DNA from 4 places in the Paenibacillus sp. NRS-1781 genome. Region 3 is predicted to be linked to each of the others. Evidence: a T-box and tRNA genes for the amino acid it is inferred to sense, from the RefSeq annotation. Region 3 holds a T-box; the other regions hold tRNA genes.
What was found. A T-box is a leader RNA that pairs with one kind of tRNA and senses whether it is charged. The one in region 3 lies ahead of leuS (leucine--tRNA ligase), so its partner is inferred to be a tRNA-Leu.
Positions count from the first base shown of each region.

Region 1: it has a tRNA-Leu gene. The T-box ahead of leuS (leucine--tRNA ligase) is inferred to sense a tRNA for this amino acid. The anticodon was not compared.
Region 2: it has a tRNA-Leu gene. The T-box ahead of leuS (leucine--tRNA ligase) is inferred to sense a tRNA for this amino acid. The anticodon was not compared.
Region 4: it has a tRNA-Leu gene. The T-box ahead of leuS (leucine--tRNA ligase) is inferred to sense a tRNA for this amino acid. The anticodon was not compared.

Region 1 is NZ_JBITPI010000039.1:13,586-21,303, reverse strand. Features, by position in the region: gene ACIFO6_RS14750 (saccharopine dehydrogenase family protein) at 145-1,344, shown strand; gene nspC (carboxynorspermidine decarboxylase) at 1,353-2,492, shown strand; gene ACIFO6_RS14740 (hypothetical protein) at 2,693-3,190, opposite strand; gene ACIFO6_RS14735 (hypothetical protein) at 3,571-4,086, shown strand; gene ACIFO6_RS14730 (GNAT family N-acetyltransferase) at 4,122-4,628, shown strand; gene ACIFO6_RS14725 (GNAT family N-acetyltransferase) at 4,731-5,048, opposite strand; tRNA gene ACIFO6_RS14720 (tRNA-Leu) at 5,585-5,668, shown strand; gene ACIFO6_RS14715 (CGNR zinc finger domain-containing protein) at 5,792-6,286, opposite strand; gene ACIFO6_RS14710 (arginase family protein) at 6,285-6,731, shown strand; gene fabV (enoyl-ACP reductase FabV) at 6,825-7,718, shown strand, end outside.
Region 2 is NZ_JBITPI010000044.1:106,965-114,682, forward strand. Features, by position in the region: gene ACIFO6_RS16125 (glycosyl hydrolase) at 1-612, opposite strand, end outside; gene ACIFO6_RS16130 (hypothetical protein) at 645-887, opposite strand; gene ACIFO6_RS16135 (hypothetical protein) at 1,151-1,333, shown strand; gene ACIFO6_RS16140 (YnfA family protein) at 1,389-1,715, shown strand; gene ACIFO6_RS16145 (hypothetical protein) at 1,814-1,966, shown strand; gene ACIFO6_RS16150 (hypothetical protein) at 2,362-2,520, opposite strand; tRNA gene ACIFO6_RS16155 (tRNA-Leu) at 2,769-2,854, shown strand; partial or broken gene ACIFO6_RS16160 (hypothetical protein) at 2,926-3,132, opposite strand; partial or broken gene ACIFO6_RS16165 (IS3 family transposase) at 3,277-4,069, opposite strand; gene ACIFO6_RS16170 (hypothetical protein) at 4,295-4,516, opposite strand; gene ACIFO6_RS16175 (hypothetical protein) at 4,637-5,113, shown strand; partial or broken gene ACIFO6_RS16180 (IS3 family transposase) at 5,338-5,913, opposite strand; gene ACIFO6_RS16185 (hypothetical protein) at 6,167-6,880, shown strand; gene ACIFO6_RS16190 (accessory gene regulator B family protein) at 6,909-7,379, shown strand; gene ACIFO6_RS16195 (hypothetical protein) at 7,352-7,489, shown strand.
Region 3 is NZ_JBITPI010000027.1:39,398-47,115, forward strand. Features, by position in the region: gene aroE (shikimate dehydrogenase) at 1-438, shown strand, start outside; gene yhbY (ribosome assembly RNA-binding protein YhbY) at 507-803, shown strand; gene nadD (nicotinate-nucleotide adenylyltransferase) at 822-1,412, shown strand; gene yqeK (bis(5'-nucleosyl)-tetraphosphatase (symmetrical) YqeK) at 1,396-1,992, shown strand; gene rsfS (ribosome silencing factor) at 1,989-2,336, shown strand; gene ACIFO6_RS11415 (CvfB family protein) at 2,333-3,241, shown strand; gene ACIFO6_RS11420 (class I SAM-dependent DNA methyltransferase) at 3,245-4,018, shown strand; gene ACIFO6_RS11425 (tautomerase family protein) at 4,102-4,488, opposite strand; T-box leader at 4,664-4,921, shown strand; gene leuS (leucine--tRNA ligase) at 4,983-7,421, shown strand; gene comER (late competence protein ComER) at 7,402-7,718, opposite strand, start outside.
Region 4 is NZ_JBITPI010000017.1:47,853-55,570, forward strand. Features, by position in the region: gene ACIFO6_RS07100 (Tex family protein) at 1-210, shown strand, start outside; gene cmpA (cortex morphogenetic protein CmpA) at 312-446, opposite strand; gene ACIFO6_RS07110 (SprT family protein) at 607-1,119, shown strand; tRNA gene ACIFO6_RS07115 (tRNA-Asn) at 1,164-1,239, shown strand; tRNA gene ACIFO6_RS07120 (tRNA-Ser) at 1,241-1,329, shown strand; gene ACIFO6_RS07125 (Cof-type HAD-IIB family hydrolase) at 1,459-2,331, opposite strand; gene ACIFO6_RS07130 (DeoR/GlpR family DNA-binding transcription regulator) at 2,379-2,852, opposite strand; tRNA gene ACIFO6_RS07135 (tRNA-Glu) at 2,903-2,974, shown strand; tRNA gene ACIFO6_RS07140 (tRNA-Lys) at 3,056-3,131, shown strand; tRNA gene ACIFO6_RS07145 (tRNA-Leu) at 3,147-3,229, shown strand; gene ACIFO6_RS07150 (MarR family winged helix-turn-helix transcriptional regulator) at 3,392-3,847, shown strand; gene ACIFO6_RS07155 (helix-turn-helix domain-containing protein) at 4,033-4,407, shown strand; gene ACIFO6_RS07160 (helix-turn-helix domain-containing protein) at 4,513-4,896, shown strand; gene ACIFO6_RS07165 (XRE family transcriptional regulator) at 5,025-5,246, opposite strand; gene ACIFO6_RS07170 (urease accessory protein UreF) at 5,600-6,289, opposite strand; tRNA gene ACIFO6_RS07175 (tRNA-Leu) at 6,563-6,645, shown strand; gene ACIFO6_RS07180 (glutathione peroxidase) at 6,802-7,287, opposite strand; cyclic di-AMP (ydaO/yuaA leader) riboswitch at 7,656-7,718, shown strand, end outside.

The DNA.
Region 1 (7,718 bases), on a different contig from region 3:
TTGTAAAATTTTTGTGACATAGTGGTGTGAATTTTTACACTGCAAATTATCGTTTTTCTTGATTATTTGGTAGGATGTCTTTATAATCATTTTGTTTGCAAGAATGATTAGCGATTAGCGTATGGAATAAGGAGGTTATTTATTTTGGGAAAAGCATTGATTATTGGCGCCGGTGGCGTGGCCAGCGTTGTGGTGCATAAATGTTGCCAAAACCCAGATGTATTTGAAGAAATTTGTATCGCGAGCAGAACTGTTGCGAAATGCGATGCACTTAAAGAAAAGCTGGGTGGAGGCCGTACGAAGATACAAACGGCTCAGCTGGATGCTGACAACACCGACATGGTCATTGACCTGATTCGAAGCTTTCAACCGGATGTAGTTATCAATGTGGCTCTCCCTTATCAGGATTTGACGATTATGGATGCTTGCCTTGAGACAGGCGTTCATTACGTTGATACGGCGAATTATGAACCGCCGGATACGCCGAAGTTTGAATACAGCTGGCAATGGGCCTACAAAGAAAGATTCGAAAAAGCAGGCATTACAGCTCTGCTGGGCAGCGGTTTTGATCCAGGCGTGACTGGAGTATTTACGGCTTATGCTCAAAAGCATTATTTTGATGAAATTCATACGATTGATATTGTAGATGCGAATGCAGGGGACCACGGATATCCTTTTGCCACTAACTTTAATCCGGAAATTAATATTCGGGAAATTACGGCGAAGGGCCGTTACTTTGAAAATGGAGAGTGGATTGAAACTGAGCCGCTTTCCGAGAAAAAGGTATACGACCTTCCTGAAATCGGACCGAAAAACATATATCTTTTGTACCATGAAGAACTGGAATCTCTTGCAGTAAACATTAAAGGCGTGAAAAAAATCCGTTTCTGGATGACTTTCTCGGACAATTACTTGAATCATTTGAACGTGCTTCAAAACGTAGGTATGACTTCCATCGAGCCTATTGATTACGAAGGACAGCAAATCATTCCATTGCAATTCCTGAAAGCCATTTTGCCAGACCCGGCTTCCCTGGGTCCTAGAACCAAGGGTAAAACGAACATTGGATGTATCATCCAGGGTATTAAAGACGGAAAACCGAAAACGTATTATGTATACAATGTGTGTGATCATGAGGAATGTTATGCTGAGGTTGGCTCCCAAGCCATTTCCTACACAACAGGCGTTCCTGCCATGATCGGCGCAATGCTTATCATTAAAGGCATCTGGAAAAAACCAGGCGTATACAACGTTGAGGAATTTGATCCAGATCCATTCATGGAAGCACTGAATAAACACGGATTGCCATGGCAAGAAAGCTTCACGCCAACGTTGCTTGATTGAGGCCTGCGATGAATATTGATATTAGCGGACTTCCATCACCTTGTTATCTTGTTGACGAAAGACTTCTTGTGAAAAACCTTGAGGTTTTAAATTCTGTTCAAGAGCGAACAGGCTGCAATATTTTGCTTGCGCTTAAGGGATTTTCGATGTTTTCGACATTTCCTCTGGTTGGTAAATATTTAAAAGGCGTAACTTCCAGTTCGTTGTTCGAGGCGAGACTGGGTCGCGAAAAAATGGACAAGGAGGTTCACGTATACGCACCCGCTTATGTTGACAGTGAATTTGACGAGCTACTGGAGTATGTTGACCACATCGTTTTCAACTCCTTCGATCAATTGAAACGGTTCAAAAGTAAGGTGCAAGGCGTGACTTCCAAAAAGATAGAAATTGGAATTCGGGTCAATCCGGAATATTCGGAAATCGAAACTCCGCTGTATGATCCTTGCTACAACAACTCCAGAATGGGTGCGACCTTGGCTAACTTTAGACCTGAGGATCTGGATGGCGTGGATGGTATTCATTTTCATACGATGTGTGAACAGAATTCCGACACGCTGGAGCGCACCATTAAAGTCGTGGATGAGAAGTTCGGGCCATACATTAAGCAAATGAAATGGCTTAATTTTGGCGGCGGTCATCATATCACCAGAGAAGACTATGATCTGGACACGCTGGTACGCTGCATCCAATATTTTCAGGATAAATATGGTGTACAGGTTTACCTGGAGCCGGGAGAAGCTATTGCTTTGAATACCGGTTATCTGGTTGCTACAGTCCTGGATACGATGAAAAACGGAATGGATATTGCGATTCTGGATACTTCCGCTGAATGTCATATGCCTGATGTACTGGCTATGCCTTATCGTCCGAATATTATTGATGCAGGCAAGCCTGGTGAGTATGCACACACCTACAGACTCGGTGGCCTTACCTGCCTGGCCGGAGATGTGATTGGCGACTATTCTTTTAAAGAGCCATTGAAGCCGGGAGACAAGCTTGTATTCTGCGACATGGCCCATTATACGATGGTCAAAAACCACATGTTCAACGGAGTCAACCTGCCAGCCATCGCCAGCTACAACGACGAAGAAGGTATCAAGGTGATCCGCCAGTTCTCCTATGAGGATTTTAGCTCCCGTTTGTCATAAGACTTACACAGGGGTAAAAGAACTGAGTGCACCGAATAGAATGACTGAACACCAAGAGCCTCGCCCCTTGAGATAGGGGCGAGGCTCTTGGTGTAGTTAGAGTTTTTTATTTTTGTACGCGCCTTTTGTATGTATCCAACACAACAGCAGGCAGTAAATAATAATTTAACTATTTGGAAAGTTACATAAATTTAATTAGTCTATTTTACAACTTCAGAAGAGATTTTATAGTCAAATATATGTCCTCCAGGCTGAAGTCCAAACGCATTGACGGTAAAGTAGTAGTTCTTACCTTTTTCAAGATTTACATTAAGAAAATATTGACCGTCTCTTGATCGTGTAACATATTTACCGTTACTATCGTAAATTTTTAGTTCTAACCAAGAATCAGAATATCTATCTCCCTGAATTGTAAATTGAACATTGTTTGATTGAAAAGCCTTAAATGTAAATACATCGTAGTTTTCCCAAGTTCCTTGTACTTTTTCCCCGAGGGTTCCAATGACACCATCACCTATAAAATAATAGTTAGCTTGTTCAAAACTATCATTTGGCTCCTGTTCATGATATTCAAGTACAGAGGCAAGAGATGATTCCTTTGCTACTGGTACAGGATTTGCTTCTTCGGCTAAAGCGATTCCGGCAGAAGAACTTAACATAAGTGTCAGACCTAATGAAGCTAACAACGTTTTTTTCATGAATAAGCGACCTCTCTTTTTGGGATTTATATTCATTAATATGAATATATTAGTAATAGAACTCAGTTCAATTGTATATGATTTCCCAGTAAATTGAAACAATAAAATGGTATATTTATCAATAAAATAAATATAATAGAACATTTTGTTACAAAGGTGTATTTTTTCATCCCTCAGAAGTAAAATCTAAGGAAGTTATGTTGAAAGGAAATGAAGTATGTACTAACAGCTCAAAATGGAATACATGATCAGAGCTTTTTTTGCTGGAAATTCGGTGAATTTCTTGGCTGCAAATATTTATGATATACTCATTGGATTGGAAACCTATTTGAATGTAAATGTATGAAACATATGGAATGACAGGCAGAGGTGAAATGAACATGTTTGACCCGACGGTTTTTGATAATTTAAAAGTAGGTATGGAAAATGCAGTATACGATCTGGATAGTCTGGATTCACGTATTGAAATCACGCAACGGATCGACCGATTGGAAATGTCCGTGATGTCGCGTGAATTCGCTATACAGTTCAGGCTGAGGGAACGACCCGGTGTGACGGCAGAAATTCGCTTAAATGCAGATTTAAATAACCTGGCTGCAGAAATTTTGGAGATCGAAGATCAAATCCCCGGATGTGTGCTGCTGCTTAGCTTCTATATGGAGATTCGTGAGATTGAAACACAGTGCAGCCAGATTGAAGATGTATTGACGCAAATTTGGAAGCCGGATCTTAGGCCAGTCCAAACGCTCAGCTTTATTTACGGGGAAAAGGCAGCTACATACCAAAACAAGATTGAGCTTCAATTTTCCAGACAAATTAATGAAGATCAGATGGAGGATATCCCGGAGCTATTGGAGCATATTTTGCTGACGCTTACGGAATTACACAAGGTATGAAATAACATAATCATTAAAGGAGCTGGCAGTATAAAATGAATGAACTTGAATTCTCACAAGTGTATGCGATTATGGAAGCCTCTTTTCCTGAAACGGAATGCAGAATATATGCATCGCAAAAGGCACTGCTTACTCATCCTTGTTATCGCTTAATCACGGAAAAGGATGAGCAAGGGCATACGATCGCTTTTCTGGCAGGCTGGGAATTTACACACTTTCGGTTTGTAGAGCATATTGCGGTAGATCAGGCTATACGTGGTGGCGGTTTAGGTAAAAAGCTCATGAGCAGATTTATTTCACAGTCCGATAAACCAGTAGTGCTGGAGGTTGAGCCACCTGAGGATGAATGGACTCGGAGAAGAATTGGTTTTTATGAACGCTTGGGATTCCATCTCAATGATTTTGAGTATGTACAGCCTCCTTTGAGGGAAGGACAGACCGATCTGAGGCTTCAAATTATGAGCTATCCGTATGTGCTGACAGAACAGGATTTTGCGCCGTTTAAACAAATTTTATATACCGAGGTTTACGGGCTGAAATGAGAGAACGTATATATTAGTGTATGTAAAATATAAAAACTCTGCTTTTACCGTATTTACGGGAGCAGAGCCCTTTGGCTTCATTGAGATAATGTAGCTTTAATGTTAATTGTGCTTTGTCCAAACCATTACAAATTCCTTTTCACGGGTTGCTGGATCAACCGATTCCTCTTGAATGATAAAGCCATTTTTGGTATAAAAGTTTAATGCCTTTGTGTTGGACGGATATACCTTCAATTGGATCTGATCATATTGCTTCTTAACCCAATCTAGTATTAACTTGCCATAGCCTTTTCGCTGGGAACCTACACGTATAAACAAAGCTGCCAAATACCCATCTATCATGGAAACGAAGCCACCAATAGTGTGATCGTCCTGTATAATAACGTAGTTTTGAGCTAGAGGAAGGTATTTATCTTCCATTTCGCCAACCTATGATGTCCAATATTGTGGATCAATAAAATGATGGGCCTCTATGGAAGCTTCCAGCCATATAGCTGATAATTCTTTAAACTCTTCCACATTCCCCGGTCGAATAGACATAGAATGACCTCTTTTCCCAGTATGTAATCTTGTTACGATAATGTGATGTTTAACATAAAAAAGACCGTCCGAAGACGGTCTTTCTACCCGTGGCGCTTATTTAAAGCATTGATCCGTATCCCGCGCCTCCGTCATCTCTGAAAATTAGAGAATGGCGGACCGGGTAAGGGACACGTTCAACATCTGATTACTAATGTTGACGCACCTCCTTTCCTGATGCGTCCATATTACCATATATGGTATGAGAAATCCAGTTGTTTTCACATGTTTTGGGGAATTATCTATAGAAAACATTATATAAAAATGGCTTGCTTTTATTCTCTACGGGCGCTATAATCTTAATTACGGTGATTATATGTATTAGACGTATTTATGGTCCTGCTACATAACTAGACATCGGAATGAATACATATTATGCGGTCGTGGCGGAATTGGCAGACGCGCACGGTTCAGGTCCGTGTGGGCTAACCCCCGTGGAGGTTCGAGTCCTCTCGACCGCATCATTAACAGAAAAGGTTCATCATTGCTCATTGTAGCAATGATGAACCTTTTCTGTTATCTATAATGGGGTGGCAATACCCAAGGGATGAACGTAGCATTAGTCATTTACCTGAGCGTGTATTTCATTGTGATTCCCGGTGTTTCTTGACATGATAACGGGTAGAGCACCGTTTGCTACAGAACCGCTGTAGTCCGTTTTTAGAATGATCAGAAAATATTTCACGACAAGGATCTGAAACGCAGACTTTGAGTCTTGGTCTTCCGTACAGGGTCAGCTCTCTTCCGAGCGTACGCGAACAGACCGCCAGCATACGGTCGGCCAAGCTGCCTGTGTTTTTATCAGATGGACTGTACACATAACGAAAGCTGCCGTCTCCCTGTGCATTTAATCGTGGGCGCAGGGGGGAATGCAATTCACTCTCCGTCAAAAACTCTCCCAGTTGTTCATCACTTCCACTCATAATCAAATCGCGCAGTTTGTCGCGGTAAGCACGCACGGCTGTTAGTTCCTTCAGAGCTACCGTTTCATCGCATAACACTCCATACTTTTGTAGCAAATCATTTAATTGCTCCGGACTGTCAAGCCGTTCCGGTTCTTCATAGTAGGGATCATATATGGACGCACATCCAGATTATTATCATAAAGGAAATAGAGATAAAGCCGTTGTGGCTGGTATGGACCTGGCTATTGTTACGGGTAAAGGAACAGATATGTTAACCAATCTGGAAAATCGAAAACCTTATATTCAAAGTTCCAATGCCCTGACCTTCGGCTATCGCGAATCAGATCCGGAGCAGAGCATTATAGAAGAGGCAAAGACGGAAGGCATTACCTGCTTCAGTGCGGAACGCTCTCTTCGGGAAGGGGGTACCAGACCTGCGGAAATTTTGAATGATTTCATTTATCAGCGAGAGGTTGACGGTTTTTGGCTTCACCTGGATGCAGATGTACTTGACAAAACGCTCATGCCCTGTGTGGATTGCCCGGAATCTCACGGCTTGCAGTGGAAGGAACTCACAGATGTTCTTAGAGTCTTGTTGACTGCTGTATTACGCCCGTAAAAGGTTGAGCCTAAAGCTGATTTGCTATATAGTTAGGACTGGACAACCATTCCATCTATATTAAATGAATGCCAAAGTAGGGGGACCCTTGAAATGATAATTAAACCGAAAATCCGTGGCTTTATCTGTACTACTGCGCATCCAGGAGGATGTGCGGCTCATGTCAATCGTCAAATCAACTACATCAAAGAAAATCCTTCAATACAAGGGGCCAAAAAGGTGCTTGTGATCGGAGCTTCCACCGGCTATGGACTGGCTTCCCGTATTGCTGCCAGCTTTGGTATGAGAGCCGATACCATAGGTGTATCCTATGAACGCCCCGCTTCAGAAGGACGCACAGCCTCGGCTGGATGGTACAACACTGTAGCCTTTGAGGAATCGGCTAGAGCGGCTGGCTACATAGCAGAAAGCATTAATGGTGACGCTTTTTCCCATGAAATCAAGCAGGAGACGTTGAAGCTGATTAAGGAAAAGCTGGGCAAGGTAGATCTAATTGTGTATAGTGTCGCCTCACCACGACGGACGCATCCTGATACAGGTGAAACCTTCAACTCTGTTCTCAAGCCCATCGGACAGTCTTTTTCTGATAAAACGGTGAATACCAATACAGGTGTCGTATCGGAGATTACGCTGGAGCCGGCTACGGAAGAGGAAATCGAAAATACGATAACGGTAATGGGAGGCGAAGATTGGTCCTTATGGCTAAAAGCGCTGGAAGAAGCTGATCTGCTGGCAGAAGGGGTAACCACACTGGCTTACTCGTATATTGGTCCAGCGATCACGGAGGCCATTTACCGTAAAGGAACCATTGGCCAAGCCAAAAATGACTTGGAGGCCACTGCGCATACCTTAACGAAGCAACTGGAGCGTTACGCTGGAAAAGCCTACGTTTCAGTAAATAAAGCTTTGGTTACACAATCCAGCTCGGCTATTCCAGTTGTACCTCTGTATATTTCCTTGCTGTTTAAGGTTATGAAGGAAAAGGGC
Region 2 (7,718 bases), on a different contig from region 3:
TCCCCACCAGAACCAGTTGCCGTTCATTTCATGATAGGGTCTCCACAGAACAGGCACATCTGCGTCCCGCAACGTTTTGAGGGAAAGTGCGACCTCATCAATATCGGCAATCAGCTGTCGATATTGCGGGGTACTCGGTGTGATGTAGGAATTAAATTCAGCCTGACTAAGCTTGGTTTGCACGTTTTTCCACGTTTTCGGTTTACCAGGTAACGCCTGATGAAAGGTAATCGCTACAATTCCACCGGACTGGCTCCACTGGATAGCACTGTCCACAACACGCTGACGCTGCTCTTGTAAGGCTGCGTGGGACTGATTGGCTAATCCTCCAAACTCATAGCCATGGAGTCCTGCATATTGTCCGCTGATTTGTTGTAGCTTGTTGTTTTGTTCATCCGGTGCCTCCAAATAATCATGCTGCCCGGAAATTAGCGTCCCCCCCGGCACATTGGAAAGGTAGGTGAGTAGTTGCTTGGCTTTGGCAGAGGCCTGGGAATTAACAGGTGGAGCGGCATCAGCTATAATGAACGATTGCTGAGAGACACTGAATAGTAAAACAACTAGTAGCAGTAGCACCCTTTGCAAGCAAAAGCGTATTGAGTGAGATTTCATGGCGCTCCTCCTTTGATGACATCATGATGAAATTACATGTTTTCTTTGTGTTTTCTCAGCTGGATACATGCGCTAATGAGGATGATTAGCAAACAGAAGAAACCCAACCAGTTCGGTTCCTGTGAATATATCCAGCCTTCCAGCAGAAGGAAGCCGAAAATCAACGCAAGCAAACCCATGGTAAGAACCATTTTGGTTTGCGCCGGACGGCGGCTACGCTTGGAAATCCAGTGTATGATGCCCAGAACGATGGCTGCCTGAAATAAAATGGGCAAGTAGTTGTACTCTCGTTACAATCTAATTAAGTTGACTAAATTATACCATAACTACCGTCCTGCAATAAAAGGTGTCAAAATACCTACTCTGCCTCGATTCGCCATCGTACGCTATATTCAGTGAAATATTGACACATAGTTGTACACTTCATAAATATGCAGGTGTAGTGGGAAATATACAGTAAGCATGAGTATAAAATCAACGCGAAATCAGCGGGGAAGTTTGGTATCATTAAGGTGGTATTGATAAGGAGGTCATTTACATGAATGAAGATAATCGACCGTTTTCCAGCCCTGTAGATGCTGAAGGAGCCAAAGCGAATTTTGATGTGAACCAGCGGAAGCTTCACTCTAAGGGAGCCTCTGGCTTATGGCATCAGGTCAGCAATCTGCTTATTCTGGTTGGCGTGATTGCGTTGATTATTATTTTAGGTCGAGTGCTGTAAGGATGGCAACTAAGAAATAAAGTCGATAAAATTATCAGAATAGGGATGTGAAATGGTGTTAAAGGCAGCGTTACTTTTTATTTTGGCTGGCTTAGCTGAAATTGGGGGAGGGTATCTGATCTGGCAGTGGCTGCGTGAAGGGAAGACATGGTATGTCGGACTTTGCGGCGGGGTGATTTTGGCTGTCTACGGAGTCATTGCAACTTTTCAGGTTTTCTCCTCCTTTGGGCGTGTGTATGCAGCATACGGAGGTGTCTTTATAGTCCTTTCCATTGCATGGGGATGGTGGATTGATAAAAAGACACCAGATTTGTACGATATCGTGGGTGGCTTGATTTGTTTGGTCGGAATAGCCGTGATACTTTTTCCCCGATCTGGATGATAGGACAAAAAACCCTTTTTTATTTTTTTGAAAAACATGACTATTGATCTACATAAATGAGCTTCATATTCCGAAATAGAACTTAAGGAGGGGGTTCTATGAACTGGAATCAAATGAAGCTTAGAATGAAATTTGGCCATGCTGTACCGAAGAGTGAAGGGAATTTTTCAGTAGGCATCGTATGGGGAGTCTTGATTAGTGCTGTGCTTTGGGTCTCGATTATTGGCTGGTTTATGCTTATTTTCAAATGATCTCTAGGAATCACTATATAAGTCTGTTTAGTTAATGCGACTTAAGTAACCCGTGCCCTATGACCCAGGTTTTAATCTGTAAAATCGTTACGAAGCTTGTCCATGCCACGGTTTATCGCTTCATCAATCATATCTGTAGCAGCAGGAGTATCAGCATGGATGTCAGGAATACGATTAAAGCCTGGCTCGCGCGATCTAACGACTGTTCATGTTTGACCTGATCGACGGTGCGATTCTTTGGTTCCCTAATGTTTTCTTTCATAATACATCACACGCTCCTTTACGAGTGCAAGCATATTGCACGCTTTATATAAACGTTAATACTCAAGGCAGCTAAAGCGGCTAAAAAATAAAGCCGGGGAGGAAATAGCTCCCGCCCGGCACTTCCCAAACGACTAGCGATGCTCAATCAGATCAATCGCTCCCAGAACAACATGAGCCAGTCCGAAACCGAGAATGCCTGTAGCCGCAAGCTTGTACTTACTGCTCAGCAACACAGCGCCTGAAGCCGATACTACCGTTCCAAGAACAGCTGGAATCATACCTTCACGCATTCGTAACACCCCTTCTGGTAGTTTGGAAAGACGTTTATTATTGTATTCAAATGCGCCCGAGTTATACAAGAAAAGAAATTTTATTATTTTAGAAAAAAGTACTTTACAACTCGTTGAAATTGTCGTATTATATGTTGGTGCCCATTAAAACGGTATTTACATAGCGAGAACCATTTTGTACATAAGATGGATGTTTCTCCGATACTTATAAGTGAAGTAAGTATGAAAAATAGCGTTCCTAAATTTATGCCGGGGTGGCGGAATTGGCAGACGCACAGGACTTAAAATCCTGCGGTAGGTGACTACCGTACCGGTTCGATCCCGGTCCTCGGCACTATAGTTTTACTCTTGAATCCCTTGATAATCAAGGGATTTTTTATTTTTTAGTGATTGAAATCATGACTTTCATATCACAGGGAGCGAGCGCTTTTTTCGCTCTTGGGGACGAACTTTTGGATCGAAGATGTCAAGGTGAGCTGTTGTTTTGCGACTGGGCTTCTTGGTGACGTGCGCATAGGTATCTGTGGTCACCTGAGTGGAGTGTCGCAGTCGATGTTGAATCGCCTTGATTGATACACCCCGTCCTAGCAAATAGGTTGCATTGGTGTGGCGGAGTCCATGAAGTGAACATTACGGAATCCGTTCCGCTCACACTAGTCTTTCCATCGTTGGGATGGCGTTATGTGGTAATAGGGCTTTCCCGTCCCAGAGTGGAAAACAAAGTTGCGATCTCCACCTTGCTACACACCGATCGCCTTTCACCGTCGCAAAGGCGCGGGAAACCAGTACAGCGTCCTTATGGGGACCTGCACTATGGCCGATGATCTCTCGATTAAACAGATCAACGAGCACGCAAATATAGTGCACTGGTTCTGGACTTTCACATAGGTTAGATCACTGACCACGAAGCGTTTGGCTTCTGTTTGGCTGAACTCGCGGTTCAGTGTATTGGCGATAGCAGCTTCGTTACAAGCGGCTTTATTGGGCTTATATTGCGCCACCGTGTATGTTGAAACGAGTCCCCGCTCGTTCATGATTCGACCGATTCGACGTCTGGAAACGACCAACCCGCGTTCGTGGAGCTTGGTTTTAATCTTACGGGTGCCATAAGCTTTTCGATTTTTGTGAAAAATGTCCACAATGGATGTGGTCACGTCATCTTCCTTCGACTCTTCTTTGGCTTCGTAATAAAACGTGCTTCTTGCGATTTGCAGGACGTCACACATGGCTGATACCGAGTATTTATCAGGGTTGTTCTGGATGATAGCTACTTTCGTCTCATGATCAGCGCGGCTTGCTTTAAAATATCGACCTCTATTTTGAGACGCTGATTTTCTTTGCGCAAAGCGATCAGCTCATTCTCTTCTGGTGAACGATTGTTCTTCTCCTTGAAGGAGCCCGTTGGCTGAACTTGCTTAATCCAGCGATCTAGAGCCGAGGCTGTGAGGCCATATTCCTCCACCAAATCTGCTCTTGACTTCCCGTTCTCGTATAATTGCACCATTTGCTTCTTGAACTCTGCTGTAAAAGTATGTCGTTGTTTCGGCATTGTAGAGATCCGCTCCTTAGGATGATAGGTTTTGTTCTACAAGCCCTCATTTTTATTGTCCAACTAAGTGTAGCTGATCCACTTTTCTGTTTGCAGTACCACAAGTTTTCACCCGATACGATTAAGATTGCCAGAGTGTATTATATGCGGAATCAGTTTGAATTTAGAGTAGATGTGAAAAAGGACTCCGCTGGTCTATAACCACCAGTATGGAGTCCTTTTAGTTTATTCCTGATCACTTCTCGTAAAAACTTTTCCAATCAGGACATATATGATTAATGCAATAATCACAGCCAGACCGTAGTCGATAATGAACTTAATGATATTTTCTAATGTAAAAAATCCAGTTCCAGTGTTGTATTGAAAAAATTCTAGCCTTCCGTAAGTTAGATTCCCAATAATATTGCCGATGAGCAGTGCGATGATAAATCTCCAAATATTTTTCACAAAATACCTCCTTTTAATTGAAAATAGAAGTTGTTATAAAATAAACTATAGTTTACCATAAATAGTGTGATGATTACATCAATGGTAAATGCATATAAAAAACAATGAGGAGTTGAAGTGGTGAAAAAAGTTTGGATAACCTCACTTATGGCCGCAACTTTACTAACAGGTGTGATTGCGGTACCAGCCTCAATGTACGCATTGCCTTTTACAGACTCTAGTAGTGTTTCTAGTAGTGCTAAGGATTCTCTTAGTGAATCAGAATTACAAGATATCGAAGGTATTTCCGAATATTTCAATTTGTCTGAGCAGGAAAAAAATGATTTTATTAAAGCCATCCAAAATAAAGAAGACCGTGGAGAGTATCAAACACAAGGGAAATTGAGTTGGGCAGTAAAAGCTTTAAAAGCAGGATTTGATAAACTTCCGGCCTCAGTGAAAGCTTTTATTGGAGTTGAGGGTTTCTTACAGATCCTAGGTGTTGTTGACAACTTCACTGGAGCTATTGAAGATGCAATATATGCAGGAGCTTTGCAAGTGACTGGGAATGAAACTGCTGCCTGGTGGGTTACTAAAGCTTTAATGTTACTTTTATAGGATATTCCACAATAAGATAAATGGTGTGGATTTTGAACAATCTAATCAAAAAGCTCTGCTAACCTTAATTGGTCGGCAGAGCTTTTTTTATTTCCCGAAGCGCCTGAATTAGCTCCTTAGTGCCGTGAAAGAGACAAAAGGCAGCCAGCACCAAGAAACAAGCATATATATACTCAAATGGCATGTGTCAACCTCTTGGACTACTGTCAATAGAATGGACACCTTCAAGCGGGTTTTCGGTACAATCGTTCATACTGATTTGGAGATACATAACCTAGGGAAGAGTGGATTCGTTTTCCATTATAAAAGCATGTAATATATTCGAAAATCTGCTTCTTTGCCTCACGACGGGTTTTGTAGTGGTCTAAGTAAATCAGTTCCTTCTTTAGAACGCTGTGAAAGGATTCGATACAGGCGTTGTCATAACAGTTCCCTTTGCGGCTCATGCTGCCTTTCATAGGGTACTTAACCAGCTTAGCTTGATACTCGTGAGATGCGTATTGGCTCCCACGATCTGAATGATGCAGAACCTCTTTGCCCGGTCGTTGGACACGATAGGCTTGGTCAAGGGCCTGAATGACTGACTCTTTAGTCATCCGAGAATCCATGTAGAATCCTACGATTTTGCGGCTGTACAAGTCCATCACGCTCGCCCAATAAAGCCAGCCTTCATCGGTGGGAATATACGTAATATCCGTCATCCACACCTCGTTTGGGTCCTCAGCAACAAACTGCTGGTTTAAAAGGTTCTCATGAACAGGCAGTTGGTGTTTGGAGTTCGTAGTTGCTTTGTATTTTTTCCATGATCCCAGATTCTCAAAGAGAAAGATCGGAGGGGAATGGTACTATCCAGCTCGCGAAACGAGAGCCTAATTAGAAAAATGGATTTTGGAGCAATAAATCAATTACTCGTAAACGATCAATTGATACACAACCCCAAAAATATACCTCACACGGTGGTAAAATTTTACCATAATAAAAGGTTATTGCATTGCTACTTACCTGAGATAAAATATACAATTACAGCAGGCTAAATAGGAGGATGGTGTATCTGTGTTATCTGCTTTTTTATATATTTTAATTGGGGTATTCGATGCTTTGGCCGTTGTTACTTTGGTTTTAAAGCTTTATATGCTTCCCGTTTGGGAATATCGTAGAAAAATACTTTTTTACGCAATTGGCATAGCTTTGTTTTCCTTTCTAATGAGGGTGGTTATAGGTGTGCCTAAATTAGATTTGCCGTTTCAGTATTTGTTTATGATAATCTTTTTTAGATTTGGTTTAGGAATCAAAACACATCTTGCGGCTTTTTCTACAGGTTCTGGTTTAACAGCCTACATTAACCTACAGCTATTTGTATATGTATTTGCGAATTTTTTCGGAGTAGCACAACCGGGTGCTATCAATTATACTTCTGGGCTTTCTATTTACTTTATTCAGTTATCTTCTATCATTATTGCATACTTGATTTCTTTTGTTATGGGGAAATATAACTTTGGATTCTCGTTTATAATTCAGCCTCCACACGATTTTTTAAGAGGTGAAAATTATTTCTCATCCCTAAATAAGATGTTAATTATAGGTGCGCTAATATCAGCGGTCACCATCTCTATTACTTTATATATGCTATATAACTCTAGTACAATAGGATTACTTTCTATTTCATTGTTTACTTTCGGATTGTCCTATTTCTTTTCAGATCGGGGGGATTACGAGGATGCTAGAAGCGTTATCCAGGCACATCGCAACGGAAATAAAAAAAGCTGATCCTGATGGACCTACAAGTGTAGAAGTGATGGAATATGCACTCGGGATAAGGCTTACTGAATTTTCGACTATATTTTTTGTCTCACTTACAGGCTGGCTAACAGGTCATTTCTTCGGGTCGTTATTAGCGCTTGGCAGTCTTATGTTAATAAGAAAATTTTCAGGAGGGGCACATTTCTCTAGTCTAACATTTTGTTTATTTTTCACAACAGCAGTATGTGTTACTATACCTTTTTTCTCTATGGGAATATCGACATTTTTAATTATTAGCGTTTGCTCATTATTAGTGTTTTTTGTTTATGCACCTAATCATTTTATCTATATTGAAAAGTCTGCAAACCATAAGTATTTCAAAATCATATGCATTTCCATTTGCCTGTTGAATTTCTGTGTACAATCACACATAATATGTTTATCTTTAGTTATACAAGCTTTCAGTATTCTTCCTTTATGGAAAGGAGGTGAACGGAAATGGACAAGAGATTGGCAAGAGCATTAAATGTAAAACTTGGGAAATACGCTGGCGAATCTATTAAAAATGAAAAAACAGTATTTGGCGCTACACCAATACCAGAAGAGCTGAAGAAAAAAGATCAGAAGAGTCAATAAACGAATTGATATATGGAAGATGGAAAGCGGATTCTTACCACCAATTGTTATGTGACAACGCATTATAAGGATACCCTAAATTAATCTCAGCTTAATTAGCAAAATTGAAACAGATATATTCGGAGGTTCAGTTCACTTCAAAGGATCTGGATTCATCTGCTCCATGTCATACAATAAACTCAAAACCCTTAAAAAGCTGTGGAAATGACCCGTTAATTTTGCGGGTCAT
Region 3 (7,718 bases):
GGTGTGATTCATGCGTTACTGGAGGAACAACCGGAATCGGTCATTATTCTGAATCGGACACGCGATAAGGCCGAGCAGCTGGCATTGGAGTGGACGACGGAAGCAATCCCTGTGACGGGCTATTCTAACGATGAAGCGGAGAGCGTGCTTGCATCGGTGGATGTGCTGATCAATACGACCTCGGTAGGAATGTCTCCTCTATCCGATGAGCTTCCGCTGAAAACGAGTCTGATTCCAGCAGGAATCATTGTGAGTGACTTGATCTACAACCCGCTGGAAACGAGATTTTTGCGCGAAAGCCGTGAACAGCGCGGCTGCACTGTACACGGAGGCTTGGGTATGTTCGTGTATCAGGGAGCAGTGGCTTTTGAGTATTTTATGGGCGTAGCCCCTGCTGTAGATGAAATGAGAGCGGCTGTGCTGAGAAGCCTGTCGTAAGTCGGATTTCACACTAAAATTATGGAATTTCCGCATGGCATATGTGGTTATGAAGGAGTTAAGTATACATGTTAACAGGTAAACAAAAAAGGTATCTGCGCTCGATGGCGCATCATCTGGACCCGGTTTTTCAAGTAGGGAAAAACGGTACGAATGAGCATCTTATGCGTCACATTAACGATGCGATTGAAAAGCGCGAGCTGATGAAGGTGCAGATTTTGAACAACTGTCTGGATGACAAGCATGAAATTGCGGAAGAACTGGCTACGGAAACAGGTTCCGAGCTTGTACAGCTCATCGGGAGCACGATTATTTTGTACAAGGAATCCCGTGATAACAAGCAAATCGAGCTGCCTAGAAGATAAACACGCGGGGAGAAGACTATGAAAATCGGTATTATGGGCGGTACATTTGACCCGATTCATATTGGACATCTGCTGGCTGGAGAAGCGGCAAGGGATGCCTATGCGCTGGACCATGTATGGTTCATGCCTTCCCATATCCCTCCGCACAAGCACCAGGCGGGGGCGAGCGGCATAGAGCGGCTGGAGATGACGAGTGAAGCGGTGGCAGGCCATCCTGCTTTTGGAGTGTTGGATATTGAGGTGCTTCGAGGTGGGGTATCTTATACTATTGACACGATCACAGAGCTTCAGGAGCTGCATCCTGCTGTAGATTTTTATTTTATTATCGGCGCAGATATGGTGAATTACTTACCCCATTGGCAGGGGATTGAGGAGCTGGCACAGCGGATTTGTTTTATCGGTGTCCGGCGTCCCGGTTTCCAGCTTGCGCTGAATGAACTACCGCATTATTTGCAGAACAAGGTGCTGCTGGCGGATATGCCGGTGGTGGATATTTCTTCGACGGATATTCGGGAACGTGTTGCGGAAGGGCGCACCATTCGCTATCTTGTGCCTGATCGTGTGCATGACTACATTACAAGGGGCGGTTTGTATGAAGTACAGCCGTGAGCAATTGATGGAGGCTGTATCCGGTCAAATGCCTGAAAAACGCTGGAAGCACACACTGGGTGTCATGCATACCTCCGTGGAGCTTGCCAAGCGGTATGGCGCGGACCCGGATAAGGCCGAATTAGCGGCTATTTTGCATGATGTAGCGAAATATTGGTCCGTTCAGCAGATGGAGGAAGTGATTCGCAGTCATCCCGAATGTGACCAAGGGCTTTTGCAGCATGACAAGCAACTGTGGCATTCTGAGGTAGGATATTGCGTTGCAGCGAGAGACTATGGGGTGGAAGACTCTGAAATACGGAATGCCATTCGCTGGCATACCTCAGGCCGTGTGGGCATGAGTTTGCTGGACAAAGTCGTGTGTCTCGCGGATTATATCGAGCCGGGACGAGATTTCCCTGAGGTAGATCATATCCGCAAACAGGCGAAAAAAAGTTTGGAGCAGGGTCTTGTCGCTGGATTTGATTCCACGATTTCACTGCTGCTGGAGAAGCAAAAGGTTATTTTTCCGCTGACGGTACTGTCGCGAAATGATCTGATCCAACAACTAAAACAGAGAAAATCGGAGGTTCATGAATGACCATAACTAATGAGAAATTAATGCAAATTACGGTTGAGGCCGCTGAAGATAAGAAGGCCATGAATATTGTAGCCCTTGACTTGCGGGGCGTATCTCTTGTAGCAGATTATTTTGTAATCTGCCACGGTAATTCGGATACTCAGGTACAGGCGATTGTGACGGAAATTCGCAAACGCGCTCATGATGAAGGTACAACAATCAAAGGGATCGAAGGAATGGATTCCGGTCGCTGGGTTCTGATGGACTTGGGAGATGTCGTAGTGCATGTATTCCATCGCGACGAGCGTGAATATTATAACATTGAAAGACTTTGGTCGGACGCTAAGGTTGTGGAGAAGGTATGAATCTGATTGCTGGTACTTATGTCACGATTATGGTAGATCGTGAGGTATCCCCATTCGGCTACTTTCTCACAGTCGGCGATCAGGATGTACTGTTGCATTATACGGAGCTGACACGTGAGGTTGAGGTTGGAGAACGGCTGGAAGTATTTATTTTTCACGATACAGAGGACCGTTTGGCCGCTACCATGAAAAAGCCATTCCTCTCGCTGGGCGAACTGGCAAAGCTTCAGGTGGCGGATGTGCATCCGCGTTTGGGTTGTTTTTTGGAAATGGGATTGGGTCGTCAATTGCTGCTGCCGATTCGCGAGTTGCCTGAGAACCGGGATTTGCACCCTCAGGTGGGCGACTACGTCTATGCTATCATGGAACATGATAAGCAGGGCAGGCTACGTGCTAAGCTGGCGGGTGAGCAGGAGTTGGCTCCATTGTCCTTCCATGCACCTGATTCATGGCTCAATACGTGGGTGCAGGCAACGGTGTACAAGCCGCTTCAGATGGGGACATTTGTTCTGGTTGACGGGGGCGTGCTTGGTTTTGGCGCGATTGGCATGATCCATTCCTCCGAACGTAACCGGATGCTTCGCTTGGGTGAAGAGGTTAAGGTACGGGTCACGCTGGTTCGTGAAGATGGTCGGGTGAATTTGGCGATGTCGCCGCGCAAGGAAGTGGGCCGTGATGAGGATGCGGATCGGCTCATTGCCTTTCTGAAGGAGCGCCCGGGTGGCGGTATGCCTTATTCCGACGCAACGCCGCCGGATATTATTAAGCAACGGTTTGGTATCAGTAAATCCGCCTTCAAGCGTGCCATGGGCAAGCTGATGAAGGAAGGAATGGTTACACAAAAAGAAAACTGGACCTACCTGGTGGAGAAAATGCCTGAACCGAAGGATGGGAATGGGGAATAAAGAATGGCTTCTTACCGGAAGTTTGCCTATGTGTATGATGAGCTGATGCAGGACATGCCGTACCCGGACTGGCTTCGTTTTGTCCGGCAGGCTTGGGATCAGCATGGTATGCCGCATACGGTGGCAGAGCTGGGTTGTGGAACGGGCTCCATTACGATTCCACTGGTTAACTCGGGCTTCGAGGTGGCTGGTATCGACTTGTCTTCAGATATGCTGGCGGTAGCCCGTCGCAAAATGGAAACGACTACGCAAGGACAGCGTTTGTTCCGTGAGGGGAGCATCCGCTGGATAGAGCAGGATATGCGGGAATGGAATTTACCGGAGCCCGTGGATTCTGTCATTTCCTTTTGCGATTGTCTGAATTATTTGCTGGAGGAAGAGGACATTGCTGCTACTTTTCGCAGAACGTATGCCGGCCTTAAGCCTGGCGGTACCTTTCTGTTCGATGTGCATCATCCACAGACGTTCGTGCGTTATGATGAGGAGCAGCCCTTTGTACTGGACGAGCGCTCCATTTCATATATCTGGACTTGTGCGTTGGACACTCCACGCTGTGAAATTGAGCATCATCTCAGCATTTTTGCGAGAGCAGAAAATGAAGGGCGTGATGTATACCAGCGGTTCGAGGAAATTCATGTGCAACGTGCCTATGATCCGGACTGGATGAAGGCGGAACTGTCCAAAGCCGGTTTTCGCGATGTGAAGGTATATGCGGACTTTGAATGGATAGAAGCAGGAGATGACGCGGCGAGATTATTTTATGTTGCTGTAAAATAATGAACCTTCATCAAGTGAATATGGAAAAAGAAAGACGCTTTTCATGCTGACATGAAGGGCGTCTTTTTCATAAGAGCTTCAAATTATATGTTTACTTTATAGTTCAGTTGAAGTTCATTACCGGGTACACCGCGAATGCCCCAATTCTGTTTCGGTGTCTCAAATATAGTAATTTCAAGATCCTGCGGGGCAATGCCTAAATCGTTAATTCTTTGGAATAGCAGCTGGATGAGGTGCTTTTTAGCCTCTGTCGTTCTGCCTTCAAACACACTAATTTCAATAATGGTGTATGCCTCTGAGCGATCGTGGGCAAATATGAAGTCTTCCTGATTCATAGGAAAAAAACGATGAAATCTTTTGTCGGCGGGATATTGGAACGCATCCACCACCGCGGAATGAATCACCTCTGAAAGCTGCTCCTTGATCGGATTCAGGGCTTCTTTTATTCCGTAAATTTTAATTTGTGCCATGTCTCATCTCACCTTTCTCATCTCAACTCATCTCAATCTGGTTCGGAGCTAATTATAAAGCATTTGCCTCCGTGTGTCATGGAGCAAACGAATGAAGTTGGTGTTTAGCACCAGATGTAGTCCTTATTTGACTTTTTTCGCGGTTTTCAATATAATAGTGGCATTATTAACGGTTAAACAATCGCTGATGAGGAATAGTAGTTTTGTCTGGACATGTAGAGAGCCGGCGGATGGTGCAAGCCGGTTGACAGTACAAAGCGAACTCGCCTCGGAGATATGTGGCCAACGCAGGAATGCCCTATACAGGTGCTTGAACCCTGTTATTAACCCGCATCGGATCACCTCCGTTATCAGGTGCAAAGGGAGTAGAAGGTGAAGAACGCTTTCTGCTAACTAGGGTGGTACCACGGGAATATAACCTCTCGTCCCTAGCGCTGACACGCTACGGGATGCAGAGGTTTTTTTGTTGCATACCGTTTGAGGAGGAAATGACAATGACAGACACACAGCCGAAGCACGGCTATCAACCGCAAAGTATTGAACCAAAATGGCAGAAATATTGGGATGAGAACAAAACGTTTCGTACCGGGGAAGAGCCGGGCAAACCGAAGTTTTATGCTTTGGATATGTTCCCGTACCCGTCTGGGGCTGGTCTGCATGTAGGCCATCCGGAAGGTTACACGGCAACGGATATTGTTTCACGCTATAAAAGAATGCGCGGCTACAACGTACTGCATCCGATGGGTTGGGACGCCTTTGGTCTGCCTGCCGAGCAGCATGCGCTGGATACGGGAGAGCATCCGCGTGAAATTACGGTGAAAAATGTAAATAACTTCCGCCGTCAAATCAAATCGCTTGGTTTTTCATACGACTGGGATCGTGAAATCAGTACGACTGACCCTGATTATTATAAATGGACACAATGGATTTTCATCCAGCTGTACAAGCGCGGCCTTGCTTATGTGGCTGAAGTACCTGTGAACTGGTGTCCTGCGTTGGGTACGGTGCTGGCTAATGAAGAAGTTATTGACGGGAAGAGTGAGCGTGGTGGTCATCCGGTCATTCGCAAACCCATGCGTCAATGGATGCTGAAAATTACGGAATATGCGGATCGTCTGCTGGAAGATTTGGAGGAGCTGGATTGGTCCGAAAGCATTAAGGATATGCAGCGGAACTGGATCGGCAAGTCTACTGGGGCAGAGGTTCATTTTCCAATTGAAGGCCATGACAAGCAACTGACGGTATTTACAACCCGCCCGGATACGCTGTTCGGCGCAAGCTACTGTGTGCTGGCTCCTGAGCAGGAGTTGGTGGATGTTATCACTACACTTGAGCAAAAGGATGCCGTCAATCAATACCGTGAGCAAGCTGTCCGTAAAAGCGATCTGGAGCGCACGGATTTGGCGAAGGATAAAACAGGTGTCTTCACAGGCGCTTACGCAGTCAATCCGGTGAACGGTGAAAAGCTGCCAATCTGGATTGCCGATTATGTACTGGCAGGCTACGGAACAGGCGCGATCATGGCTGTACCAGGTCACGACACACGTGACTGGGAATTTGCGAAGCAATTCGGGCTGAACATCATTGAGGTTGTCCAAGGTGGGGACGTGGCTAAAGAGCCATATACCGAGGATGGTCCGCACGTTAATTCAGGTCCGCTGAATGGACTTACGAATGAGGAAGCCATTCCGAAGATGATTGAATGGCTTGAAGCCGAGGGTAAAGGACAAGGAAAAGTGACGTATCGCTTGCGCGACTGGCTGTTCAGCCGTCAACGCTATTGGGGTGAGCCGATTCCGGTGATTCATCTGGAAGATGGAACGATCAAAACAGTTCCTGAGGATCAACTGCCGCTCTTACTGCCGGAAATGGATAACATCAAGCCTTCAGGCACAGGAGAGTCCCCGTTGGCGAATGCGACGGACTGGGTAGAAACTATTGATCCTGAGACGGGCTTGAAAGCACGCCGTGAGACGAACACCATGCCGCAATGGGCAGGAAGCTGCTGGTATTACCTGCGCTATATTGATCCGCACAATGATAAAGAGCCTGTATCCAAAGAGAAGCAGCGCGAATGGCTGCCTGTAGATCTGTACATTGGCGGTGCGGAACATGCAGTTCTTCACTTGCTGTATGCTCGTTTCTGGCACAAGGTGCTGTATGATATCGGTGTTGTGGAAACGAAAGAGCCTTTCTACAAGCTGGTCAATCAGGGTATGATCCTGGGCAACAATAATGAAAAAATGAGTAAATCACGCGGTAATGTCATCAACCCTGACGATATTGTGAATACGTTTGGCGCCGATACGCTGCGCATTTATGAGATGTTTATGGGGCCGCTGGAGGCGACTAAGCCATGGAACGAAAACGGGGTTGAGGGAGCGCATCGTTTTCTGTCCCGTGTATGGCGCCTGTTCGTTTCCGAGGATGGTAGCCTGAACGATAAAATTACAAATGAAGGCGGCAGTGATGAGTTCACTCGGACCTGGCATAAAACGCTAAAAAAAGTAACCGAGGATCTGGACGCGCTTCGCTTCAATACGGCGATCAGCCAACTGATGATTTTTACCAATGATGCATACAAAGCAGACCGTTTGCCGCGTGCAGCAATGGAAAATTTCGTGCAAATGCTGTCGCCGCTTGCACCGCATCTGGCCGAGGAATTGTGGCAGCTGCTGGGACACAACGAAAGCATTACCTACGCGGCTTGGCCTGCTTATGATGAAGGATGGACGGTGGATACCGAAGTGGAAATTGTGGTGCAGGTGAACGGTAAAATCGTGCAGCGTGCGACGATTGCCAAAGACCTTGATGCCAAAGCGATGGAGGCATTCGCTCTGTCGCTGGACAACGTTCAGCAGGCGCTGGCTGGTAAAACGGTTCGTAAGGTGATTGCAGTACCAGGCAAACTGGTCAATATTGTCGCGGGTTAATCGGCTTTAAGCCGAAGGAGGCATCTATCTTTTGCATGTCCTCCTCATACTTGTTGTGTGTAGCCCGTATCAGCTCTGGGAAGACACTGTGCAGGCTGATGTCCAGCAGCGCGAGGGCTTCAGCGGTAATACCTCCGGGAACTGCTACCCTCGCCTGCAACTCGGCTGGTGTCATTCCGCCTTCAGTAAGCAGCTTTCCTGTGCCGATAATCATTTCACCAGCCAGGGCGCATAGCTCGGTACGGTCTATACCCGTGGCCTGAACCGCAGCATGAATCCACTGGTCCAGAAAATAGG
Region 4 (7,718 bases), on a different contig from region 3:
GTGATCGATTTTGGCGCATTTGTCGATATCGGCATCAAGAGTGATGGATTGGTTCATATTTCACAGCTGCGCAGCGGCTTCGTTAAGCATCCGATGGATGTCGTATCCGTTGGTGATAACGTAACCGTGTGGGTACTGAATGTTGACTTAAAAAAAGGCAGAGTCGGTCTGACGATGAAAGCTCCGGCAGAGGCGCAGTCGCAGGCATAATACTCTACAAATCCGTATAATCGCCTTAGGGTATAACAAAGACCGGAATTTCCGAACCACTTCGGAGACTCCGGCTTTCATTTTTTTACTGTCCAGAAGCTCTACCCATTGTTGGCATCATACTCTACACCCGGTGCTTTATGATAAAAAAACCAACAGTCATTCAACAGTTTGATCTGGCGCCGGTCCTTTTTGTAAAAGGCCCGCATAAGCTGGTTGCTGAGCCATTGAGGCAAGCCAATCTCCTCCTCTGCGTTACTTCTGTATGTTTAGCATATGGGGTGGGTGCCTAAAGTGTGCTTACCAATTGGATGGCTTATGAATTGAGGGTTAGACTTTGGACGCTATTTTGTAATATGCTTGGCAGTATGGAGCAAAGGAGGGGATTGGGGAAGGATGGAGTCCAAGTCCATAAGCAATTCCATGAACCATACCATGAGCGATGAAGAGCTTCAGAAATGGGTGGAGCACATTTCAATGGAGAGTTTTGGCGTACCGTTTCGCCATCGTGCCAGCTTTAATTCGCGACTGTCTTCCACAGGCGGTCGATATTTTATGAAAAGCCATCATATTGAAATTAATCCGCATCAGCTTGCAGCCTACGGGCGGCCCGAGGTGGAAAAAATTATTAAGCATGAGCTGTGCCATTATCATTTGCATTTGCGCGGGATGGGCTACCAGCACCGAGATGCGGATTTCAAAGCATGGTTGGCTCGTGTAGGAGGGAGCAGGCATTGTCAAACTCTGCCGGGGAGAGCGGAACGGAAGCCGCAGCCCTATCGCTACAAGCTGGTGTGCGCCTCATGTAGTCAGGAATACTTGCGGAAGCGTAAAATGAACCCCCAGCGTTACCGCTGCGGCAAATGCGGAGGTAAGCTTCGTCTGCTGGCACTTGACGGAACCCCCTGAATCATGGTAAATTAAATATACTGTATGAACATTTACAGCAATGTTCCCTGATAGCTCAGTTGGTAGAGCACTCGACTGTTAATCGAGTTGTCACAGGTTCGAGTCCTGTTCGGGGAGCCATGGAGAGGTACCCAAGTGGCTATAAGGGGACCCTCTGCTAAGGGGTTAGGCTGCGAAAGCGGTGCGAGGGTTCGAATCCCTCTCTCTCCGTTGGTTTTTCAAATCAGAAAAAGGACGCTTGTATGCATCGGATGATGCTTGCGAGCGTCTTTTTTTGTTTATATTCGATTCTGAAAATAACGATGATCTGAAAAGTGGCACAGCATGTGAATTTTTAGTTTACAAGGTCGGCTTCGGAAGTTGATCCAGTATATTTAGGAGAGTATGTGCTACGCCATTCTCTACATTGGTCAGGGTAACTTCAGAGCAGACGGCCTTAATGTCGTCATTTGCATTGCCCATAGCGATGCCTTTACCTACCATTGTCAGCATGGAAATATCATTATAGCTGTCACCTACCGCTGCGGCTTCCTCCATGGGAATACTCAGATAATCTGCAAGATAACGTAGTGCGTTTCCTTTGGAAGCATCCTTATGCTCGACTTCGAAGTTGCGGTCTGAGGAAATGACCATGTTCAGGCCGGGAAAATCCCGGTAACGCTCACGCCCCCGGTTCAGCTTGGCTTGATCGAAGGAGAAGCACAGCACGTTATAAATCTCTACATCCAGCGGAATATCTTCATACGAGGGGATACGGGTATGCCCGGTCTGTTCATATTGTTTTTCGGCTGCATGTAACAGAGTATCCAGCGAAATATCCGGATTGGCGCTTAGCAGGCGATCCATTTCAATAGCCAGCAGCTGATGACCGTTTTGTGGAGAATAAATAGCGCGGTCTGTCATGACCTCATAATAAAAATCGTTTTCGCGCAGCCAGCTAAGCACTTCAAACGTTTCATTCCGGTCCATAGGTGTAGAGGTTAGCTGGCGGCGATGTGCATCGTGTACGGTCGCGCCGTTTGCCCCGATGACGGGAGCCACAAGTCCTGCTTCCTCCAGCTTGATCCAGGCATCATAAGCGGCTCTGCCCGTGGCAATGGTCACCTGAATGCCTTGCTGCTGTGCCTTGCGGATTGCGTCAGCGTTCACCTTGCTTATTTTTCCTTCATCGTTTAGCAGCGTTCCGTCCAAATCAATCGCAAACAGTTTCATTTCTCCATCTCCTGTCTTCTTCTCTATGTCTCATGCTACTTCTTCCTTTACGGAACAATAATTTCAACATCATAACGGCGAAAAACATCCAGCATGGCCGGGTCTGGCAAGCGGTCGGTGATAACGATATCCACCTCGTATAAATCGGCAAAGCGGTAAGGAAGGTTTTTTCCAAATTTGGAGTGATCGGCAAGAATAATCACCTGATCGGCCTGTTTCATCATTTGGTGCTTGAGCATACCGTCCTTTTCGGAAAGAACCTCAGCCTGATTGATCGAATTGGTAATGACCGAGCATTCCTGTACATGGAGTCTTTCGGCACATGCTTGCACAGTGGTGGAGGAGTCGAGAATGATACGATTCCCGTCACGAACCATATCGGCAGCTATTTGTCCGATAATTTGTTTTTCTGAGGATACGGTGAGCAGTCTCTCTTTATAATTTCTACGTAAGTGAAAATGCGTTTTAATTCTCGGTAAACTACTTGTTTTACATTTTTTAAAATAAGTATTGCCATACATTCTTCTATTTGATATACTCTTTCTTGTCGCCAAGTTGATGTTTAAAATACGGCCCGTTGGTCAAGCGGTTAAGACACCTCCCTTTCACGGAGGTAACAGGGGTTCGATTCCCCTACGGGTCATTGTTGTCTTTACGGACTACATGTTACATGCTTAAGGGAAATTCCTGAGGTCTGATGGCGGACATCTTGGATGAACAGCATGAGCCATTAGCTCAGTTGGTAGAGCACCTGACTTTTAATCAGGGTGTCGAAGGTTCGAGTCCTTCATGGCTCACCATTTATATTTTATTATGCGGTCGTGGTGGAATGGCAGACACGCTATCTTGAGGGGGTAGTGAGCGTATGCTCGTGGAGGTTCGAGTCCTCTCGACCGCATCAATGGATAAACGGAAAAGTCTCTCATAGTAGAGGCTTTTTTTGTTTGTGCAGTAATGTAATAAAGTGATTATTATGAAGAAATAATGATTCCATAGTATAATATAAAGCCATAATGTTATAGAATGATAAGTATAAACTGATGAAGTGATGGTGAAAAATATGGACACTCAGCTGTTAGGGAATATATCAGAAAATATTTTGGGCTTGTTTCCAATGGTGAAGAAGAAATTTTTCGCCTACGGTCCGCTCGATTTCCCATTACATTTGTCGCCTAATAACTTTCAGACATTACTGTTGCTGCGAGAAGTGCGTTTGTCTACGGTATCTGATTTGTCCAAACAACTTAATGTCTCACGCCCGAACATGACTCCTTTGCTGGACAAGCTGGTGGAGCTTGGGTTGGCTGACCGCCACTCGTGTGACTCGGATCGCAGAGTCGTGAACGTGGCAATTACAGAAGAAGGCGATGCTTTTTGTGAACAGGTATTTCATACCTTTTCCAATAAAATTCAAGAGAGACTGGTGCTTCTGCCAGAAGAAGATTTATTGCACTTGGGTGAAACTCTGAACGAATTGAAGCAGATTTTACTTAAAATTGACAACTATAATTTGTAATGGGTGTACACGAGCTGACTGAGGGCCGCCATTTTCTTCGGAAAATAGGCGGTTTTTGTTGTATATTGTGGTATAATGAAAGCCAACATACATAATTCGGCAATTTTGGCACACGTGATCTTTGAAATGGGAACAGGAGACATGATATCGTTATTTGAGAGTCTGCTGGGGAGGAAGGAATTTCTATGCAATCTATTTACCAACGTATTGAAGAACTTATCAAGGAACGTGGAATGACAAAAAAAGCGTTCTGCGAGCAGTTGGGTATTAGTACAGGGAACTTTGGGGACTGGAAAAGAGGAAAAACGACGCCAGGCACGAATAAACTCATTGAAATCGCTTCGTTTTTTAATGCCAGTCTGGATTGGATCATGTTGGGGCGCGATGTGCAGGGTGAGGCGCTGAGGGAGTCGAGAGACCCTTATTTTTTTGGAGTTTCAGGGCAACTGGATTGCCAGGGGGGATCGCTTAGTGAGGCGGAAAAGGATTTTATACTTGAGTATATTGAATTTACCCGCTTTCGTAAAGAGAAAAATCAGGAAGATTCAATGACAGAATAAACGGGTGCAGAATTAAAGTATTGATTACCGAATAAGTATGTTTGCAATGATATTTAAAATTTGGGAACAGTTCAATAAAAAGTTAGGGTGTCGGAGGGGATAATTGTGGGAGACCAAACGATTTATCAACGGATTGAAGCCTTGATTAAGGATCGGGGAATGACGAAGAAGGCGTTTTGTGAAAAGCTCAAAATCAGCTCGGGGAATCTTGGAGACTGGAGAAGAGGAAAAACAACGCCGGGAACGATGCATTTAATCCAGATTTCGGACTTTTTTTATGTATCGCTGGATTGGTTAATGAAAGGCGTCAAGCCTGGTCAGGGTGTACTTCAGGAGCAAAAGGCTGCTTATTTTTTTGGAGTGATGGGGCCATTGAATAGCCAGGCAGAGGATCTGGAAACAGAAGAACAGAATTTCATATTAGAATATGTGGAATTTGCGAAATATCGTAAGCAAAAAGGTGAGAATGACAAAACACAGCCTGAATGATCTTCTCTCTAAAGATCACTCAGGTTGAAAACACGTAAAACGGACTGGCGGGTTCGATTGACGAGTTTATTTGGGTTGTCGATGTTGTAGCGTCTCGTATACTTGGAAAGACGCTCACATCGTTGGTTTCAGAGTGGTGGTGCCTCCTTATAATCGTTATCGTCAATGTTGAGGATTGCAGCAACTTGTTTTCTGTACCTTTGTGCTTTGCGGGTGCCGTGAATCAGATTGGACAAGCGTGAAGGCGGGATGTTATGCGTTTCACAAAATGTTTTCTGATCCAGCCGAAGTTCGACAAGCCTTTGTTTGATGGCCCACCCGAGGGAGGTGACAGGCATTTTGTTGTTCAAGTGAAATCGCCCCTTACGGATTCTTGCGGAATAATTGGTGTGTTATAATAATCATCAGTAAACATGTTAGAATTAACCATCTGAAACTATGATACACGTTTATACGTGTTTTTACAATCTAAAATACGTAATTCGGATAAAAATATAACTTAATTAAGTGATGAATGGTCTGGATGATCCATCTGAAGCCTGTTAATTGTGCGAAATTGCAGTTGTATTCCGGATAAAAAAAGCACTCTGCCACTGGAAAAAGTGGTGGGAGTGCTTTTGGCATTGGTGCTGGAATTTTGAAAACAGGCATCAGGGGGATGCAGGAGGCGTATAACGAGGGCGTACGAAGGAATCAGTGAAGTTCACCCGCGCTGGTGGCTGCTGCTCATATAGGGTGGCTGAGTAATGTAGGAGCTGGACCAATGCCTATACAGAAGTCCGCGCTGAAATGCGGTTGGCTCTGACTCAGGGACATTGTATTGTTTCCATGCGGCTAGCAGCTCGTTGGTCATTCGCTGAATAACAGGGTTCTTTTCCTCAGAAGGAGGATTGAGCAGCTTAAAAGCATCTTCGACACAGAAGGACACTGCCGCAGCAAGGTAGCCGTGAATGGTCTGCTCTACATTATTTCCAAGGGAAACGTTAATCCAACTATGAACGGTTGCGAGTGTACCAATCGCATTGTATTGGATGAGTGTAGCTTCGAGTTGGTCAAATTCAAGCCAAGGGTACAAGGCTTTGGCGAGCTTAAGCAGGCGTTGGCCAGATAGGCGTGACTCTTTCACATGCTGTAGGGAAGAGCGCTGGGCGTGCAGCATTTTATCAATGAGGGCGATACGCCAACCATCATTTTGCTGAACAGCGATATAGAGGCTTTTGATAGCCATGCCATCGAGGGATGTGAACTGAGGAAGCAGATCAGTGCGTACATAGTGTTCCAAGTCTTGTAAACAGGTTAAGCGGCCATTGCGAAACAGCTCCTCCAGCCCGTAGGAACGAGTGAAGCCACCGACAGGCAGGGAAGGGTCCAACAGCAATGCGTAGTTCAGCAAACGATTGCCTTTGTGCAATGCGGTTCGCCTCCTTGGAATAGAATGTTCATGTTAAATTAAATAACTTTAAAAAGCGCATTCAGAAAAGTACTTAGAAAAAATAGAGATATTATGTAATATATATTTACACTCATAGTGCTGACATGTCAAATTAAATATTTTTATAGCTATTACATGTTATATTATATGACTTTAAAATAATTGTTGTATTTATGTTTACAAATAGAATACAAGGGAGTATAATAAATCTGTTGCCTCAAAACATTAGAATTTGCGGTCGTGGTGGAATGGCAGACACGCTATCTTGAGGGGGTAGTGGGCGTACGCCCGTGGAGGTTCGAGTCCTCTCGACCGCATTACATGCAAGACACAGTTAAAAAAGCATCCTGACACGTTTTTGACGTGATTGGATGCTTTTTTTGTTATATAAGCTGAACTAAAATATCCTTTTTCCTAGCCGCAGGAGCAGTTGCCTGGATCGGCTGCTTGTGAGAAGGTGATGAAATAGCCTGTCAGCTTTGCTGTAAAAGCTTCTCAATATCCCCCGTCAGTTTATCTGGAGTTGTCTGTGGGGCATAGCGCTTAAATACGTTACCTTCGCGTGTAATCAAAAATTTAGTGAAATTCCATTTGATCGCTTTGGAGCCTAATACGCCGGGAGCTGTTTGGGTGAGGTAGCGAAATAAAAGGTGCGCCTGATCGCCATTGACATCTATTTTGGCAAACATCGGAAATGTAACTCCATAGTTGATCTGGCAAAACTCCGAAATGTCCTCGCTGGAACCTGGCTCTTGCTTGGCAAACTGATTGCTGGGAAACCCCAAGATTTCAAGACCCTGCTCTTGGTATTGGTCATATAGTTCTTGTAGCGCCTTGTATTGGGGGGTTAGCCCGCATTTGCTGGCTGTATTCACGATGAGCAGTACTTTTCCTTCGTATGTGGACAACGGAATTACGTTCCCTTGCAGGGTTTGTGCATCATATTCATAAACGGTCATGGTTTTCCTCCTAATTTGATATTCTACAATTAAATTGTAAGAAATTTAACGAAGAGTTGCAAACCTATAAATAGATGTAATGCGCCGTTTATCAGGTGCATACAGCACTTTTTCTTTCTCTTTTACAAATAAAGGACAAAAAACGCTCCCCATACGTCAATATTGACATGCCTCTTCATTTTCGAAAAGAGATGAAAAACCGAGCTTGAAGGAGCTGGGAGAAGAATATTTATGTTGTAAGCGCTGTTATTAATCTTTTATGCTCTAAAGACCGATTTATAACCCCGCAGGTGAGCTTTACAGTGTTCCTTGCGCGGGTGTATGATTCAAGACGTAATTTCAAATGAAGTGAATGAAGCAGCAACGAATTGTCTATAGCGCTGAATTTTGCAGTTGCAAAAGCGGGGGAACCAAACGGGATCTATGCGGCT